DNA from 4 places in the Streptomyces sp. NPDC044921 genome. Region 1 is predicted to be linked to each of the others. Evidence: riboswitches for the same ligand, from Rfam matches in the RefSeq annotation. Region 1 holds a riboswitch; each other region holds the start of a gene.
What was found. Region 1 has a riboswitch for cyclic di-AMP ahead of AC07DA_RS18145 (M23 family metallopeptidase). Riboswitches for the same ligand answer to the same signal wherever they lie in the genome.

Region 1 (4,543 bases):
CGGGGTCGGCCGGCACGTCGAGCCCGAGCACCTGCCCCGCCCGGAGCGCGACCCGCGTGTGCCCCTCGGGAGACAGGTGCAGCCGGTCGGCGTCCCAGGCCCTGCGGTCCTGCACGCTGCGCAGCGACCACAGGTCGAGCACCGGGCAGCCGTACCGGTCGGCGATGGCGCGGACGTGCCCGTTGTACGTGGCGATCTTGCCGCGCAGATGCTTCAGCACGGGCATGCCACGGGTGTCGAACCCGGTCGTCACCATCACCGTCCCGGCCACCGCGGTGAGCCGCGCGAGCGCCCGCTCGAACCGCTCGGCCACCTCGTCCGGATCGGTGCCGGGGCGCAGGATGTCGTTGCCCCCGGCGCAGAACGAGACGAGGTCCGGGGCCAGTTCGACGGCCCGCGGCACCTGGTCCGCCACGATCTGGTCGAGGAGTTTCCCGCGCACCGCGAGGTTGGTGTACCGGAAGTCGCCTTCGGGCCGGAGGTCGGCGAGCAGGACGGCGAACCGGTCGGCCCAGCCGACGAACGCCCCGTCGGGGCCGGGATCCCCGACGCCCTCGGTGAAGCTGTCCCCCACCGCCACGTACGACCCGATCACTGATCTGCTGTCACTCTTCGAATCGTCTGCCACAACCGCCCATGATTCACCCTCGAATGTGACCTACGCGACCGTAGGGAAGGGTTGACGTGCGGTGAGATGAGCCACTCCTAAAGTGTTCGCCAACTCCGGAATAGCCGGCCCGTCAGGGGCGTTCCCGGGTGAACCGCCAGACCCGGAGTTGTGATTGGCGCCGTCGCCGCTGCCGGAACCACACCGCCACCCCGCTCGGCACGTCGATGTCCGGCAGGTTCCGTTGCCGCCCCCTTGAGCCGGCCGACGGGCGCGCACACCGAAGGCCGGGCCCCGGGGAGGGGTCCGGCCTTCGGTGGCGTGCCGGGCAGGTCAGGGGGTGCCGGAGGGGTGGCCGGCGGCCTGGTCAGCCGACGGAGACGCCGTGGGAGCGCAGGAAGGCGACCGGGTCGATGTCCGAGCCGTAGCCCGGCGCGGTGCGGATCTCGAAGTGCAGGTGCGGTCCGGTGACGTTGCCGGTGGCGCCGGACAGGCCGATCTGCTGCCCGGCGGTCACGGTCTGGCCGGCCGAGACGGACAGCTGGGACAGGTGGGCGTACTGGGCGTAGTGGCCGTCGTTCAGCTTGATGACGACCTGGTTGCCGTACGCGCCGCCCCAGCCGGCGGAGACGACCGTGCCCGCGCCGACGGCCTTGAGGGAGGTGCCGGTCGGGACGACGAAGTCGACGCCGGTGTGGTAGCCGCTGGACCACATGCTGCCGGACATGCGGTACGGGGTGCCGACGGTGGCACCGTCCACCGGGGAGCTGTAGCCACCGGCGTTGCTCTGCGCGGCGGGCTTGGCGGCGGCCGGCTTCGGGGCGGTCTCCGCCTTCGCCGGCGAACCGGCGGAAGAGGGCTTCGGGGCGGACTTCTTCGCGGACCGCTCCGCCGGGGCCTTCGGCGCGGACGGCGCCTCGGCCGCGCTCGCCGCGGCCTTCTCGCCGAGGGAGAGCTTCAGACCCGGGTGGATCAGCGACGGGTCGTCGCCGACGGCGTCCCGGTTGTCGGAGTACAGCTTCTTCCAGCCGCCGCTGACGTTCTGGTCGTCGGCGATCTTCGCGAGGTAATCGCCCGCCCGCACCGTGTAGGTGCGGGCGCCGGTGGCCTTTTCCGCGGTCTTCTGCTCGGCGGCCGGGACGGACCGGACGGCCTTTTCCGGCGCCGACTGCGGGGTGGCGGCGTGGGCACCGGCGGCGCCCATGAGGGGCAGGGCGAGAGCCGCTCCACCGGTTCCGGCGACGGCGATGGAGCGGGTGAAACGCTGGGTCTTCGGGCGGCGGTGCTTACCCTTCGCGGGCATGGCGTATTCCTCTCCGTCGCCTGCGAGGTGAGCTGTCGGGTGCGGGCTGGAGATGCCCGGCCGCGCCGGGGCGCGGCTTAACCCCAAGCCCGTTCCGGGAACCGGAACAGGCGTCTTACCTGTGGGTCCCCCGCTCCTGCCGTACGTCGGGTCAGTGGGTGCGGGCTCCGGGCGGCGGCAGGATTAGGCGTCCGTCCGGATCGGTGTGGAACGTAAGCGACCAAGACGCGACGGGACAAGCTTGCGGTTGCCCGTGAGCGCGTTTTTCTCGCCACGTCGGCGCATTTCCCGTCACCGAGCGTGGAATCCCGATCTTCCGTTTTCCTCAATGGGCCTGAATAACGCCACAATTACGTGCGCATGGCAACAACACATCGTCACGGGTATGACGATGGTCACGCACCCCGCTCCCATCTCCCGTGCGACCGGGGCACGTTATGACGAAGCGGCCGAATCGCCCTATTCGGACGAGAGGGACTACTTCCGCTTAAGGCGGACCACGGTGGCATCCAGGTCTCCACGCAGCCCGACCCGCAGTCCGTGGTGGAGCAGGACGGCCCCTCGGTACAGTTCGCCCGTTTCGAGGCATTCGTACGTCGCCGCCGGATCGACACCGCGCAGCCGGAGCGCCGGCACGGGCTCGCCGAAGCGCTGCGCCTGGAGCCAGGCGAGGACGACGGTCTCGTCACCGAGGACGTACTGCACGGCGCTCAGACCGCCCTGCGGAGGCCGCAGCCGGTAGAGGTCGCCGCGCTGCACCACCGGGCGGATCTCCTTGTACCGCCCCACCCACTCCCGCGCCTCGGCGAGTTCCTCCGGTGTCCACTTGGTGAGGTCGCCACCGACGCCGAGCACCCCGGCCATGGCGCTCACGAACCGGAACCGCAGGGAACTGGCCCGGTGGTTGAGCATGGCGTTCGGACTGTCGGTGACCCAGGCGGCCATCACCCGCGCGGGGTGGATCTGGCTGAAGCCGTGCTGGATGGCGAGCCGGTCGAGCGGGTCGGTGTTGTCGGAGGTCCACACCTGGTCCGTGCGGCTCAGCACGCCGAGGTCGATCCGCCCGCCGCCGCCCGAGCAGGACTCGAAGGCCACGCCCGGGTGGGCGGCCCGGAGCCGGTCCAGCAGGGCATACAGGGCACGGACGTGCTCGACCCAGAGCCGTTGCGGATAGGGGTCGCCGGGCCAGCCGGCGTCGGTGAAGCAGCGGTTGAAGTCCCACTTGACGTAGTCGATGGGGGCGCTGGAGAGCAGCCCGTCGAGCTGCTCCCACAGGTACTCCTGGACGTCCTCCCGGGCGAGGTTCAGTACGAGCTGGTTGCGGAACTCCGTCCGCTTTCGTCCCGTTTGATACTGCACCCAGTCGGGGTGGGCGCGGTACAGCTCGCTGTCCGGGTTCACCATCTCGGGTTCGACCCAGATGCCGAACTGCATGCCGAGGCCGTGCACGTGGTCGGCGAGCGGCTTCAGCCCGCCGGGGAAGCGGTCGGGGTTGGGCGTCCAGTCGCCGAGCCCCGCCCGGTCGCTGGTGCGCGCCCCGAACCAGCCGTCGTCGACCACGAATAGCTCCACTCCCATGGCCGCGGCCCGCTCGGCGAGCGCCCGCTGCTGCTCCTCGGAGATGTCGAACTCGGTGGCCTCCCAGGAGTTGAACAGCACCGGCCGGTCCCGGTCGGCGTCCGGGACGACGTACGCCCGCTGGTAGGCGTGCCAGGCGCGGCTCGCCCCGCCGAAGCCGCCCTCGCTCCACAGCCCCGCGAAGACGGGTGTCGTGTACGACTCGCCCGTGCCCAGCGTCAGCAGGCCCGAGTCGTCGTGGCCGGCGCCGCCGGTGATCTGCACGCGCGCGTCCGGGAGCTGTGCCACGGAGATCCGCCAGGAGCCGGACCAGCCCAGCGCGCAGCCGTAGACCTCGCCGTGTTCCTCGGTGGCGTCGGTGTCGAGGGCGACCCAGGGCAGGTGCTGGTGGCCGGTGTGGCCGCGGCGGCTGCCGATCACCTTCTCGCCGTGGGTGAGCGCCGAGCGCACGAGCCGGGACTCGGCGCCCCAGCGCCCGTGCAGCTGGGACAGCCGCCATGTGCCGCGCTCGGGCAGCGTCCAGGTGGCCGAGTCGGCGCGCAGCACCTCGACCTCCGGCCCCCGGTTGTCCAGGGTCACCCAGCGCTCGACGACGTCGGCGCCGGGGCGCATCCGGTAGTGCAGGGTGATGGTCAGGTCGCCGTCCCGGAAGCGCAGGCGCAGGGCGCCGTCCCGCGTGTCGTGGCCCTCGAAGACCCACTCGGTGCCGCGCCTTTCGGCGGTGCGCACGGACAGGGCGGGGCGGACGAACCGGGGGCCGCCCTCGGCCGGATACTCCTCACGGCCGTCGAGCGGGGACTCGAACGGCCAGTACTCCGGCAGCGGCCGGACGGCGAGCGCCTCGGCGTCGGCGAGGGTGATCCTGGGGCCCCAGTGCAGGTGCAGCAGCTCGTCCCGTTCGGTGACGTGGACGGCGTAGCTGCTGGCCGGCCCGGAGAGCACCCACGTACGACCGTTTTCGGAGATGTCCAGCATCGAGCCCTCACAGATTCCAACAAGGCCGATCAGGTGCGATCAGGCGGCAACATCATCGGGCGCGGGGGCCGCTCCGGGCA
Region 2 (4,543 bases), on a different contig from region 1:
ACCTGGGCGGTGCCGTCCACGGTCACGGAGGTCGTGTCGTCGACGGCCTTCAGGGCCTCCTCGGCGAAACCCTTCGGCGTGGCCGGCGGCTGCTGCTCCCTGTCGTGCTCGGGGCCGCCGGAGGCGGTGCCGTGGTAGACCTCGTTGGACTTGCTGTCGTAGGCCCACACGTCCTTGCCGTTGTGGATGAGGCTGTACTCGGCGGCGTTCTCCAGCAGCGACAGCTTCTGCCGGTCCGGGCCGTCGACGGCGACGCGCAGGGTGTGCGTGCCGGAGGCCAGTTCGGTGAGCTTGGCGCTCGGGTCGGCGGAGGAGCCGCCCTCGCCCCGGCCCGCGGCGCCGGACATCAGGCCGGACTCCAGACCCCCCAGGTTCGGCAGGCCGAGGTCGGTGCTGATCTTCACCGTGCCGGAGAGCTGCTCGGTGTCGGACGCGGCGATCTTCTCGATGAGCTGCTGGGCGGTGATCTTCGGAAGGTCGGGGTCACCGGAGTCGGCGAGTGCGGGGACCAGGCCGATCGTCGCGGCCGCCACCCCCACCACCGTGACCGGGACGACGTACCGGGCGGCCCTGCGCCGCCGGGAGTGCTGCTCGTCGACCTCCCCGCCGGTCGTGCTGTCGTCGGATGCGTACGGTGCCATGTGTGCCCTACCTCCGTGGTCGGCGGCGGCTGTCCGTGTCGTGCACGCACTCGTCCCTGAGCCGCCATTCTCACCCGAACTGGTGAGGAGTGGTGTTTTCCGTGGTTTCCATCTGACCAAATCGGGCGGGCGGATACGTCAGACCCCGGACTCAACTCCGCGTACTGCTGGGGTATGACACGGAAGGGCGGCTTCTCCCCCGACCCGTAGGGGTCGGGGGCGGCGGGGCGGTCAGCCGGCCCGGTGCACCACCGCGTCGCACAGCTCCACGAGCGCCGTCTTCGCGGCGCACTCGGGCAGCGGCGCCAGCGCCGAGCGGGCGTCCTCGGCGTAGCGGACGGTGTCCCGGCGGGCCTGTTCCAGCGCCGGGTGGGCGCGCAGCAGGCGCAGGGCCTCGGCGTGCCGGTCGTCGTCGGTGAGGTCGGAGTCCAGCAGTTCACACAGGGCGACGTCCTCGGCGAGGCCGAGCCGGGCCGCCCGCTCGCGCAGCCGCAGCACCGGCAGGGTCGGGATGCCCTCACGCAGGTCGGTGCCGGGGGTCTTGCCGGACTCGTGGGAGTCGGAGGCGATGTCGAGGACGTCGTCGGCGAGCTGGAAGGCGACGCCGAGCCGCTCGCCGTACTGGGTCAGCACGTGCACCACCGTCTCGTCGGCGCCGGACATCATCGCGCCGAACCGGCACGAGACGGCCACCAGCGAGCCGGTCTTGCCGCCCAGCACGTCCAGGTAGTGCTCGACCGGGTCGCGGCCGTCCTGCGGTCCGGCCGTCTCCAGGATCTGCCCGGTCACCAGCCGCTCGAACGCCTCGGCCTGCACCCGCACCGCCTCCGGGCCGAGGTCGGCCAGGATGTGCGAGGCGCGGGCGAAGAGGAAGTCACCGGTGAGGACCGCGACCGAGTTGCCCCAGCGGGTGTTGGCGCTGTCCACCCCGCGGCGGACGGCGGCCTCGTCCATGACGTCGTCGTGGTACAGCGTGGCGAGGTGGGTCAGCTCCACGACGACGGCCGACGGCACGATGCCGGGTGCGTACCGGTCGCCGAACTGGGCGGCGAGCATCACGAGCAGCGGCCGGAACCGCTTGCCACCGGCCCGCACCAGGTGCTGGGCGGCCTCCGTGATGAAGGGCACCTCACTCTTGGTGGCCTCTAGCAGGCCTTCCTCGACAGCCGCCAGTCCGGCCTGGACATCGGCTTCCAGAGCCTGGTCCCGCACGCTCAGCCCGAACGGCCCGACGTCGGTCACGAGGGGTCTCCTGTCTGCTGGTGTCTGCCGGTGCTTACGCGGATTGTCGATAGGTCGCTGACATCACTCGAGTCAGCGTATCCGGTCACGTTTCGATCACCGCCAGCGCCCATGGTTACAGGCCGGGTGGTATCCGATCACGACCGCTATGTTTTCGATCGGCTCATAAGAATGGACATGTTCCGACTTACCAGGAATTCGCGACCTATGTGGGATTTGCGACATTGACGAAGCGAACACCCTTTACGGAACATTGCGCCCGAGGTCGTGATCAGTGAATTGAATCACTTCGTCCGCTTCGCGGCCGCCCCCGGGCGCCGAACGCTCCCTCCTTCCGCGGAAAGCGAGTTGAGCCTTGGCTCGCGCAAAGGATCAAGCGGCCGTTTGCCCTCTGACCAAGGTCATCCGGCACCCTGTGTGACTCCGGCGCTTGTTCCCGGCATGTGCTGTCGCATACGTTCCGGCGCAGTCCGGCGGACCGCCGAATCCTGCCGCCGCCCGGACTCCCCACACACACCGACTCACTCACGCAGGGCAGGAGCGGGGGACCCAGGTAAGTCGCCGGTCCGCGACAAGGACCGGCTCGGGGTGAAGCCGCGCACGACAGCACCACGCCGTGTGCGGCCGGGCACCTCCCGGCCCGAACCCGACAGCTCACCTCGCAGGCGCCGGAGAGGAACATCGCCATGCCCGGACGAGGTAAGCACCGTCGCCCCAGCAGGAACCCGATCACCCGTGGTGTCGTCGCCGTCGGCACCGGCGGAGCGGCACTGACCCTGCCGCTCCTCGGCGCCACGCACGCGAACGCCGCCGAGCCCCAGAGCGCGCCCGCCGCGCAGACCGTGCGGCAGGCGGCCCAGCCCGCCACGTCGCTCACGTACACCGTGGCCAAGGGCGACACGCTCTACGGCATCGCGGAGAAGTACGACGTGTCCGGCGGCTGGAAGCAGCTGTACAAGGCCAACCGCGCCGCCGTCGGCGACGACCCGAGGGTGATCCACGCGGGTCTGAAGCTCAAGGTGGCGACGGCCAAGGCCGCCGACGAGAAGAAGGCCACGCAGTCGTCCGCCCCGGCCAAGCCGGCCGGTGGCGTGACGCGGGCCACCCCGGTCGCCGCGAAGACCTACGCGAACAACCTCGACGGATGGATCCGCGAGGCGCTGGACATCATGGCCCAGAAGGGCATTCCGGGATCGTACGACGGCATCTACCGCAACATCATGCGGGAGTCGTCCGGCAACCCGCAGGCGATCAACAACTGGGACTCGAACGCCGCCAAGGGCACCCCCTCCAAGGGCCTGCTCCAGGTCATCGACCCGACCTTCGCCGCCTACCACGTGCCCGGCACCCCCTACGACCCGTACGACCCGGTCGCCAACATCACGGCGGCCTGCAACTACGCGGCCGACCGCTACGGCTCGATCGACAACGTCAACGGCCCGTACTGAGCCGCCCCGCCCAGCAGTCGCTCGAGGACGACGGCGATGCCGTCGTCCTCGTTCGACAGCGTGATCTCGTCGGCCACGGCCTTGAGTTCGGGATGACCGTTGGCCATCGCGACGCCGTGCGCCGCCCAGTCGAACATCGGGATGTCGTTGGGCATGTCACCAAAGGCGATGGTGTCGGCCGGCCGCAGCCCCAGGTGCTCGGCGGCCAGCGCCAGGCCCGTCGCCTTGGTGACGCCGCACGGCTGGAGCTCGACCGTGCCGGGCCCCGACATCGTCACCGTCGCCAGTGAACCCACCACCGAGCGGGCCGTCGCCGCCAGCTCGTCGTCCGACAGGCAGGGGTGGCGCAGCAGCACCTTGCTGATCGGCTCGCCCCACAGCTCGTCGCGCCGGTGGACCCGCACCGCGGGCAGCGTCGGGTGCGGCATGAGATAGCCCGGCTCGATGAGCGTGAGCCCGTCGACCCCGTCCTGGTCGACCGCCGCGTACACCTCCCCCACCTCGGCCTCGATCTTGCCGAGGGCGGTCTCCGCCAGCTCCCGGTCCAGGGTGACCGACCACAGCAGCCGGTGCGCGCCGGCGTCGTACACCTGCGCGCCCTGCCCGCACACCGCGAGCCCCGTGCACCCCAGGTCGTCCAGGAGCGGCCGCACTCTCGGCGCCGGGCGGCCCGTCACCACGAGGTGCTGGGCACCGGCGTCCGCCACCCGCGCGAGCGCGGTCAGGGACCGGTCGGACAGGGTGTCGTCGCCGCGCAGCAGCGTCCCGTCCAGGTCGGTGGCGATGAGGGAATATGCGAGGGGTGCGGCCATGATCAGAGAATACGGACAACGCGCCCGTTCGTTTCATCGCACGGCGCACGCCGATTGCCCGGTTGAGGGCCTCTGCACCGGTTGGCAACAACATGGTCCGCTACCTACCCGAGGGGCCGCATCGAGCGGTACCTTCCAAGTGTCCAGGGGGGACTTGATCGGGGGGTCAGGTTGAACAGTGGGCGCATTCGCGTGGCCGGGCCCGGGGAGCTCGGCGAAGGGGAAAGGGAGCGCTGGCGCGCGCTGCGCGCCGCCTCCAAGGCACCACGCAACCCTTTCATGGAACCGGAGTTCACCGAGGCCGTCGGTCGGGTGAGGCCCCGGGCCCGGGTCGCGGTCGTCTACGAGGGCCCGGAGCCGGCCGGCTTCCTGCCCTACGAAGCGGCCCGTTGGGACAGGG
Region 3 (4,543 bases), on a different contig from region 1:
CCCCCTCGACCTGCCCGAACTCTTCGGCAACGACAACCCCGTCGTCCTGGAGATCGGCTTCGGCATGGGCGAGGCGACCGCCCAGATGGCCGCCGCCGACCCCGGCACCAACATCCTCGCGGTCGACGTCCACACCCCCGGCCAGGGCAACCTCCTGAACCTCGCCGACCGCAACGGCCTGTCCAACGTCCGCGTGGGCAACGGCGACGCGATCATCCTGCTCCGCGAGATGCTGACCCCCGACTGCCTCGACGGCCTGCGCGTCTACTTCCCCGACCCCTGGCCCAAGAAGCGGCACCACAAGCGCAGGCTGATCCAGCCCGAGTTCCTCACCCTCGCGGCGACCCGCCTCAAGCCGGGCGCGATCCTGCACTGCGCGACCGACTGGGAGGAGTACGCCGAACACATGCTCGACGTACTCACGGCCCACCCCGACTTCGAGAACACGCAGGCGGACGGCGGTTTCGCGCCGCGTCCCGGCTTCCGGCCGCTGACCCGTTTCGAGGGCCAGGGACTGGACAAGGGACATGTCGTGAACGACCTCCTCTTCCGCCGCGTACCACACGCGGACCAACCCCCCGCCGGCGTCTGACCGCACCGCACCACTCCGCACCCCTGGCACCTCTCCCGCCTGCGGACAGCGCCCCTCCGTCGTTAGGGTCAATGCCGTGGCCACCTGCCCCCCACACCCGTCGTACCCCAGCGCCCCCATCGACGGCGCCCCCACCGCCGGTCCGCTGCGGCACGCCCACTGGTGGCAGCGCCCCTGGGTGCGCTACGGCGCCCCGACCACCCTCCTCGCGCTGTCCGGCCTGGTCATCCTCGCCCTGGTCCGCGAGGAGACCGGCACGGAGGGCTTCCTGGTCGGACTCGGCCTGGCGCTGCTCCCGGTGCCCCTGCTCATCGCCTCGTTCCGCTGGCTGGACCGCGTCGAGCCCGGTCCCTGGCGCAACCTGGTGTTCTCCTTCGCCTGGGGCGCCTGCGCGGCGGCGCTGATAGCGATCGTCGCCAACAGCTTCGCCACGCGGTGGATAGCGACGGCGACGGCGGACCCGTCCAGCGCGGACACACTCGGCGCGACGGTCATAGCGCCGGTGGTCGAGGAGACGGCCAAGGCGGCGGCCGTCCTCCTGGTGTTCCTCTTCCGCCGCCGGGACTTCACCGGCATCGTCGACGGCGTGGTCATAGCCGGTGTCACCGCGACCGGCTTCGCGTTCACGGAGAACATCCTCTACCTGGGCACCGCCTTCGGCACCGACCAGCTCACCGGCGACAGCGGCATCGCCTCCGTGACGGCGGCGACCTTCTTCGTCCGCATCATCATGTCGCCGTTCGCGCACCCGCTGTTCACCGTCCTGACCGGCATCGGGTTCGGCGTCGCGGCGCTCTCGGCGGACCGCCGGCACGCGCGCCGCGTCGCGTTCCCGGTCACCGGGCTGCTGCTGGCGATGGGCATGCACGCGATGTGGAACGGCTCGTCGGCGTTCGGCGAGTACGGGTTCTTCGCCGTGTACGCGGCGTTCATGGTGCCGATCTTCGGCCTGCTGACGTGGCTGGTGATCTGGACGCGGCAGCGGGAGCTGCGGACCGTGCGGGCGGAGCTGCCCGCCTACGCGGTCGCGGGCTGGCTGTCCCCGGCCGAACCGTACGCCCTGGGCTCGATGCGGGCGCGCCGGATCGCCCGCCAGTACGCCCGCCGGCACGCCGGGAAGGCGGCGGCGCGGGAGGTGGCGCGCTACGAGGCGTACGCGACGTCGCTCGCGTTCCTGCGGCACCGGGCCCGCCGCGGCCACTCCGGGGCCGACTTCGCCGTACGGGAGATGGAGTTGCTCGCCGCACTGTGGCGTCGCCGGGACGCGGCCCGCCCCGCCCTGGACCACGCGGCCAGGGTCACGGCCCCCGCGGTACCGGTGACGGCCCCGCCGTGGCCGACGCCCGGCGCGTACGGTCACAGCCACGCGTACGGACACGGCCACGCGTACGGGCAGACGCCCGCATACGGCCACCCGGCCGGGTACGCCCCTCACCCCACCCCGTATCCGGCGTACAACCCCTACCGGTCCTGAGCACGCTCCGGCCCCGGGAAAACCGGCAGCCCTGACGCCGGGGGGTCGTCGTCAGGGCTGCCGGTGCTTCTTGTGGCGCTCGGCGCTTACGGGTTGAGTCCCTTGCCCCGCAGCCAGGCCATCGGGTCGATGCCGCTGCTGGAGCCGGCGGCGTGCACCTCCAGGTGCAGGTGCGCCCCGGTGACGTTGCCGGTGGCGCCGACGCGGCCGATGACGTCGCCCGTGCTGACCTTCTGGCCGACGCTGACGCCGATGGACGACTGGTGCGCGTACCAGATCTCGGTGCCGTCATCGAGGGTGAGGACGGTCTTGTAGCCGTACGAGCCGTTCCAGCCGGCCTCGGTGATGGTGCCGCTGTGGACCGCCTTGATCGGCGTGCCCGTGGGGGCGGCGAAGTCGAGACCGGTGTGGTAGCCGGAGGACCAGTAGGCGCCGGCCTGGCCGAAGCTGGAGGTGATGGTGTACGAGGAGGTCGGCAGCGTGTACTGCTTGGCGAGGGCGGCGAGCCGCTCGGCCTCGGCCTTCTTGCGGGCCTCCTCCTCGGCCTTCCGCTTGGCCTCGGCGGCCTTGGCCTTGGCTTCCTTCTCCGCCTTGGCGACGGCCTCGGCGGCGGCCTTCTCGGCGGCGGCCGCGGCCTCCTCGGCGGCCTTGGTCTCGATCTGCTCCTGCTGGTGCTCGACCTGGGCCATGATCCGGGCGCGCAGGGCCTCGCCGGCGCCGGAGGTGCCCTGGTCGGTGTCCGCCGCGGCCGTGGCGAGGTCGCTGAGCGGGGTTGCGGAGCCTTCGGGGGTGTCGTCGTCCGAGATGAGGGAACCCACCGAGGGAAGGTCCGGCACGGAGATCGACACCGGCGGCTTGCCGGTCTGGGCGCTGGCCATGCCGCCGGCGCCCACGGCGGCTATGACGCCGACGCCCAGGACGGTGGAGCTGCGGGCGAGCCCTCCGCCGCGCTGCTTGGTGACGCGATGCCGGCCACGGACGGGGCGGATGGACTCCGCCGTGGGGTTCCACTCCTGGAACGGGCCCTCGTCGGTGCGCTGACCGCCGTAGCCGAAGACTTCGGTGTCGCGCTGGTCCGTCGCGAACGGGGCCGCGGGGGCAGGCCGGTTGGACGCCACGTAGGCGTACTCCTTTCCTTCCTTCTCGCCTACCGGGTTAGCTGACGGGTTCGGAGCAGGAAGGTCTCCTACGCGCGTATACCGGCCGTGCTTGCACGGCGGCATCCGCTCGATTCACCCCAAGTGGTGGTTCCCCGGTTCCCTTTCGGGATTCGGCGCGTGCGCACGGAGCCGCCTTCTGTGACGGCTGGGACGACCGCGCTGCGTTATCGAACGTTAATGGAGCCGCGGTGCGTATTCCAGCGATTCCGCTTGATCATTAACCTTTTTCGCGCGGACATACCCGGCATGACCGGCTTGAATCGGGCGAGTTGACCGCCTTCCAAGTGACTGACGGGTTTTGACGGTGTGTCAGTTGTTATGCGGAGCGGCAGGATTCGCTCACCCTGAGTGAGGGGCTGGGGGACGAAAACACCGAGGGCCGGAACCCTTTCGGATTCCGGCCCTCGGCCTTCAGTAGCGGGGACAGGATTTGAACCTGCGACCTCTGGGTTATGAGCCCAGCGAGCTACCGAGCTGCTCCACCCCGCGTCGTTGTGATTCCAGTGTACGCCATGCGCGGGACAGCTCGCGCCACCCCCGACGCCGGGGGCTCAGGGCAGCAGGTGACGGTTGGGCGCCTGGGCCCGTTCCGCGTGCTCCGGCAGGACGAGGACCTCCGCTCCGGCGGCGGCCAGGACGCCGCCGCCGTCGGCGGCCGCCACGAAGGTGTCCGGCTCGCGCCAGGCGGTGACCACCCGGCGTACGCCCGCGTCGAGGATCAGCCGGGCGCAGGGGGCGGGGCGGGAGGCGCGGCGGGCGCAGGGCTCCAGGCTGCTGTACACCGTGGCGCCGGAAAGCCGGGGATCGGCCGGGTCGATCTTGGCCAGGGCCGCCTCCTCGGCGTGCACGACCGGGTCACCGCCCTCCCGGGAGTGGCCGCGGGCCAGTTCCGTGCCGTCGGCGGCCACCACCACCGCGCCCACGCTGAACGCCGTCTTCGCGGGCGGGCAGCGCTCGGCCAACTCGCAGGCGAGGGCCAGCCAGTGGTGGTCGGCGGCGGCGGGCAGGGCGCCGGTCCCGGGGGCGGTCGGCGCGTAGCGCATGAGGACGACGTCCTCGATCCGCCGCGTCTCCAGCAGCCGGAGCCGGCCGCCCTGGTAGCCGCCGGGTCCGAAGAGCCGGGGCGCGCGCGGGTCGCCCACGAAGAGCGGGGCGAGGACCAGCTGGAGTTCGTCGGCGAGGCCCTGGGTGAGGAGCTGGGTGTGGATCAGGCCGCCGCCCTCGACCATGAGGCGCCGTACGCCCCGCGCGTCGTGCAGGTGGGTGAGGAGCCGCCGCCAGTCGAGGTCCGCGCCGAGCGGGACGACGTCGGCGGCG
Region 4 (4,543 bases), on a different contig from region 1:
GAGCCGATCTGGTTGACCTTGACCAGCAGGGCGTTGGCCGCGCCCTCCTCGATGCCGCGGGCGAGGCGCTCGGGGTTGGTGACGAACAGATCGTCGCCGACGAGCTGGACCTTGTCACCGAGCTGGGCGGTGATGGTCTTCCAGCCCTCCCAGTCGTCCTCGAACAGCGGGTCCTCGATGGACACGAGCGGGTACGCGTCGACGAGCTCCGCGTAGTACTCGGTCATCTCGGCCGCCGAGCGCTCCTTGCCCTCGAAGGTGTAGACGCCGTCCTTGTAGAACTCGGAGGCGGCGACGTCGAGCGCCAGGGCGATCTGCTCGCCGGGGGTGTAGCCGGCTTCCTTGATGGCCTCGAGGATGAGGTCCAGGGCCTCGCGGTTGGAGCCGAGGTTGGGGGCGAAGCCGCCCTCGTCGCCGAGGCCGGTGGCCAGGCCCTTGCCCTTCAGGACCTTCTTCAGCGTGTGGTAGACCTCGGCGCCCCAGCGCAGGGCCTCGGAGAAGGACTCCGCGCCGATCGGGGCGATCATGAACTCCTGGATGTCCACGTTGGAGTCGGCGTGCGAGCCGCCGTTCAGGATGTTCATCATCGGCACCGGCAGCAGGTGCGCGTTCGGTCCGCCCAGGTAGCGGAACAGCGGCAGGTCGCTGGCCTCGGAGGCGGCGTGGGCGACGGCGAGGGAGACGCCGAGGATGGCGTTGGCGCCGAGCGAGCCCTTGTTGTCGGTGGCGTCCAGGTCGAACATCGCCTGGTCGATCAGGCGCTGCTCGGTGGCGTCGTAACCGACCAGCTCCGGGCCGATCTGCTCGATGACCGCGAGGACGGCCTTCTCCACACCCTTGCCGAGGTAGCGGTTCGAGTCGCCGTCGCGGAGCTCGATGGCCTCGAAGGCGCCCGTGGAGGCGCCGGACGGGACGGCGGCACGACCGGTGCTGCCGTCGTCGAGGCCGACCTCGACCTCGACCGTGGGGTTGCCTCGGGAGTCCAGGATTTCCCGGGCTACGACGACGTCGATGGACGGCACGAGCATCTCCTTCTTGATGTGACGCGGGGTACGCGGGTCGCGTGGACCCGGCGAGGTGCGGGCCGGTGGCTCGCGACATGAGCCTAACCGGCTCCGGGCGATCGGCCACCGGGTCGCCCACCCCATGGACAGAACCGAGAGTAAATTGTTTCCGAACGGAACAAAGGCGGTTCGCCAAGACCGGCCGAAACCTCCGCCGAGGGCCCGGCCGGAAAACACCCGGAAAACACCCCGCCCCGGCGTGTACGGGGGAACACGCCGGGGCGGGGAGCCCGTGGGGACGGGGTGGGCCGCTGCTTACTTCAGGTGCAGCTGCTGGCCCGGGTAGATGAGGTTGGCGTCCTCGACGATGTCCTTGTTCAGCTCGAAGAGCTTCTCCCAGCCGCCCTTGACCTTCTCCTCGGCCGCGATCGAGCTGAGGGTGTCACCCTTGACGACCTTGTACTCGCCGTCGCCCTTCTTGACCTTCTTGCCGGTCGGGGTGGTGACGGTCTTCTTGGCGGCCGGGCGCTCGTCGGAGCGGGAGGCCGGCTGCTGGGTCTCGCGGGTCTCGGTGCTCTGCCGGCTCTGGCTCTGGCTCTGCGAGGAGCTGCTGCCGGAGTCGGTGGAGCCGCCGCCGGTGTAGCCGGCGCTCGACAGGCCCTTGCCGCAGACCGGCCAGGCACCCTTGCCCTGGCCCGCGAGGACCTTCTCGGCGATCTCGATCTGCTGGGCCTTGGTGGCCTGGTCGGCGGTGGAGGCGTACTTGGTGCCGCCGTAGCCGGCCCAGGTGGAGGCGGAGAACTGCAGACCGCCGTAGTAGCCGTTGCCGGTGTTGATGGACCAGTTGCCGCCGGACTCGCACTGGGCGACGGCGTCCCACTCGGAGGCGGTGGCCGCGGAGGCGTTGCCGGCCGCCATCAGCGGGGCGGCGACGGCGGCGCCGGCGACACCGGCGACGGCGATGGCACGGGTGGCCTTGGACGGACGACGGTGCTTGCCCTTGCCGGAAAACAGCATGGATGGATCCCCTCACCGACGCCTGCGAGGTGAGCTGTCGGGTTCGGGCCGGTTGAGTTGCCCGGCCGCGTCCCTCACGGGACACGGCTTCACCCCAAGCCCTTCCGGCCAACCGGCCGGTCGGGCACCTACCTTGGGTCCCCCGCTCCTGCCTACGGCGCTTGACGCGACGACTGTTCCCGGGCGGCCGCTGGCAGGATTCGGCGTTGCGGCAGCCGGGGCTCGCGGTGGCGAGCGGTCACGACCGTAAGCAGGTGATCCGCCGAATTTCAAAGACGATCAGGGCTTCTGAGATCTATCTCTCACCGCGCTTATACCGGACATTCAGCGCGAAATGTGACGTGAACTCACCCGGTTTCGGGGTGACTTGAGCCGCCGTTCCCGCCCTGTCCGAACGGCTACCTCTCGCCCGCTTCGTCCGCTTCACCAGGCGTCTGACCGGGGGCGATGAGGTCCTGTCCGCCGCCGGCGGCCTCCGCGCCCGCGGTGGACGGCTCCTGCCATCCGCCGCTGATGCGGAGGGAGTCGGCGATGGACCAGAGGTTGTCGCCGACACCCACGATGTAGGCACCCTCGGACGCCGCGTCGGCCTCCGCGTCGCCGCGCGAGGCGTGCCGGCCCGGGGTGCCGCTCCCGGAGCCGCCCGCGGATCCGGCGCTCTCGTCGGCACTGGGGCCGCGATGCCGGCCGGAGCCGGTGTCCGTGACGTCCGAAGCGCCGCCGTCCCGCCGGGAGTTGCCGGACGCCTCACTCCCGGGCGTGGCCGAGGGTGAGCCGCCGGATCTCTCCGACGCGGAAGGAGAGGAGGACGGGTTGTACGACTTGTCGGGCTTGGCCGATTCATCCGGAGACGTCGGCGCACCGTCGGACGGCGCCGTGGCGGACGGCGAAGGCGAGGGAGAAGACCCGGACGGATCCAGCGAGTCCAGCAATCCGGGTGAGCCGGCCGGAGCGGACCCGGCGGACGAGCCGGACCCGTCGGCCGGGCTCGACTCGCCCTGTTCGAGGCCGGAGAGCAGCCCGCAGGTGCGCCACGCGCCGACCCCCTGGTCGGCGAGGATTCTCTCGGCCACGGATATCTGCTGGGAGCGGCTGGCGAGGTCGGCGCTGGCCGCGTAGTCCAGACCGCCGTACTTCTCCCAGTTCTCCTGGGACAGCGCGAGGCCTCCGTAGTAGCCGTTGCCGCTGTTCTGGCTCCAGGCGCCGCCGGTCTCGCAGTCGGCGACCTGGTCCCAGGTCGCGCCGTCGGCCGCACTGGCACCGGAGGCCCCGAGGAGCGGGATCGCGATGGCGGAGCCGGTCACTCCGGCCGCGACGAGGAGAGCCGGAGCCTGGCGGGGGCGACGGTGCCGGCCGTTCCCGGAGAGCATACGGAGACCTTTCGCGAGACAGCAGTGACCCGCGCGGCGCAGGGGTCCCCGGCCGCGCTGATGGGTGAACGTATCGGCACACGATCACTTGTCACAAGTTCATGCCGCGCAGATCACGTGAAGATCACAGAGCTGAGGGCGTGTCACCTTCCCTGCGGGGTGAACTCCACCGGCAGGGTGCGCAGCCCGCGCATGATGAGCCCGCCGCGCCATCTCAACTCGGCCGGGTCCGCCGCGAGGCGGAGGTCCGGGAGGCGGGTGAGGAGGGTGGCGAGCGCGGTCTGGCCCTCCAGGCGGGCGAGCGGGGCGCCGAGGCAGTAGTGGATGCCGTGGCCGTATCCGAGGTGCTGGTTGTCGCGGCGGGACAGGTCGAGCACGTCCGGGTCGGCGAACCGCTCCGGGTCCCGGTCCGCCGCGGCCAGGACGACCAGGACCGGGTCGCCCGCGGCGATGCGCTGTCCGCCGATGGTGAGCGACTGGGTGGCGAACCGCCAGGTGGCGAGCTCGACGGGGCCGTCGTAGCGCAGGAGTTCCTCGACGCCGGTCTCCAGCAGGCCGGTCTCCCCCGCGGCGAGGGAGGCCTGGAGGCGGGCGCGCTGCCCGGGGTGGGTGAGCAGGGCGTAGGTGCCGTTGCCGATGAGGTTGACCGTCGTCTCGAAACCGGCGAACAGCAGGATGAAGGCCATGGCCGCGGCCTCGTTCTCGGTGAGGTGCTCGCCGTGGTCGGAGGCGCGGATCAGCCCGGAGATGAGGTCCTCGCCCGGGCCGGGTTCGGCGGGCAGCGCCTGCCGCTTGCGGTGGATGAGGTCGGCGAGGTAGCCGCGCATCTTCTTCACGGACCGGGCCACCCCGCCGCGGGGCCCGCCCTGGTGACGGATCATCATGCCCGCCCAGTCCCGGAAGTCGTCCTGGTCCTCGCGGGGGACACCGAGCAGGTCGCAGATGGCGTAGATGGGCAGCGGGAAGGCGAACTCGTGGATGAGGTCGGCGCTCCCCTCCCGCGCGAATCCGTCGATGAGCCGGTCGGTGAGCTCCTGCACCCGCGGCGCGAACTCGGCCACCCGGCGGGGCGTGAACGCCTTGGACACGAGGCGCCGCAGCCGGGTGTGGTCCGGCGGGTCGATGTTGAGCAGGTGCGTCATCAGCTCGGCC

Region 2: it holds a riboswitch for cyclic di-AMP, as region 1 does, so the genes downstream of both, AC07DA_RS25870 (transglycosylase SLT domain-containing protein) here and AC07DA_RS18145 (M23 family metallopeptidase) in region 1, are expected to answer to the same signal.
Region 3: it holds a riboswitch for cyclic di-AMP, as region 1 does, so the genes downstream of both, AC07DA_RS14290 (M23 family metallopeptidase) here and AC07DA_RS18145 (M23 family metallopeptidase) in region 1, are expected to answer to the same signal.
Region 4: it holds a riboswitch for cyclic di-AMP, as region 1 does, so the genes downstream of both, AC07DA_RS02200 (transglycosylase family protein) here and AC07DA_RS18145 (M23 family metallopeptidase) in region 1, are expected to answer to the same signal.

What each region holds. Positions count from the first base shown of each region.
Region 1 is NZ_JBWKIF010000010.1:202,357-206,899, reverse strand. It holds gene AC07DA_RS18150 (SGNH/GDSL hydrolase family protein) at 1-595, opposite strand, end outside; gene AC07DA_RS18145 (M23 family metallopeptidase) at 975-1,910, opposite strand; cyclic di-AMP (ydaO/yuaA leader) riboswitch at 1,915-2,070, opposite strand; gene AC07DA_RS18140 (alpha-galactosidase) at 2,388-4,463, opposite strand.
Region 2 is NZ_JBWKIF010000018.1:14,287-18,829, forward strand. It holds gene AC07DA_RS25860 (LolA family protein) at 1-641, opposite strand, end outside; gene AC07DA_RS25865 (polyprenyl synthetase family protein) at 873-1,883, opposite strand; cyclic di-AMP (ydaO/yuaA leader) riboswitch at 2,388-2,566, shown strand; gene AC07DA_RS25870 (transglycosylase SLT domain-containing protein) at 2,570-3,331, shown strand; gene AC07DA_RS25875 (HAD family hydrolase) at 3,295-4,143, opposite strand; partial or broken gene AC07DA_RS25880 (GNAT family N-acetyltransferase) at 4,315-4,543, shown strand, end outside.
Region 3 is NZ_JBWKIF010000007.1:328,244-332,786, reverse strand. It holds gene trmB (tRNA (guanosine(46)-N7)-methyltransferase TrmB) at 1-592, shown strand, start outside; gene AC07DA_RS14295 (PrsW family intramembrane metalloprotease) at 669-2,066, shown strand; gene AC07DA_RS14290 (M23 family metallopeptidase) at 2,153-3,184, opposite strand; cyclic di-AMP (ydaO/yuaA leader) riboswitch at 3,196-3,352, opposite strand; tRNA gene AC07DA_RS14285 (tRNA-Met) at 3,642-3,715, opposite strand; gene AC07DA_RS14280 (dihydrofolate reductase family protein) at 3,778-4,543, opposite strand, start outside.
Region 4 is NZ_JBWKIF010000001.1:456,076-460,618, reverse strand. It holds gene eno (phosphopyruvate hydratase) at 1-1,022, opposite strand, end outside; gene AC07DA_RS02200 (transglycosylase family protein) at 1,320-2,021, opposite strand; cyclic di-AMP (ydaO/yuaA leader) riboswitch at 2,026-2,191, opposite strand; gene AC07DA_RS02195 (transglycosylase family protein) at 2,420-3,391, opposite strand; gene AC07DA_RS02190 (cytochrome P450 family protein) at 3,535-4,543, opposite strand, start outside.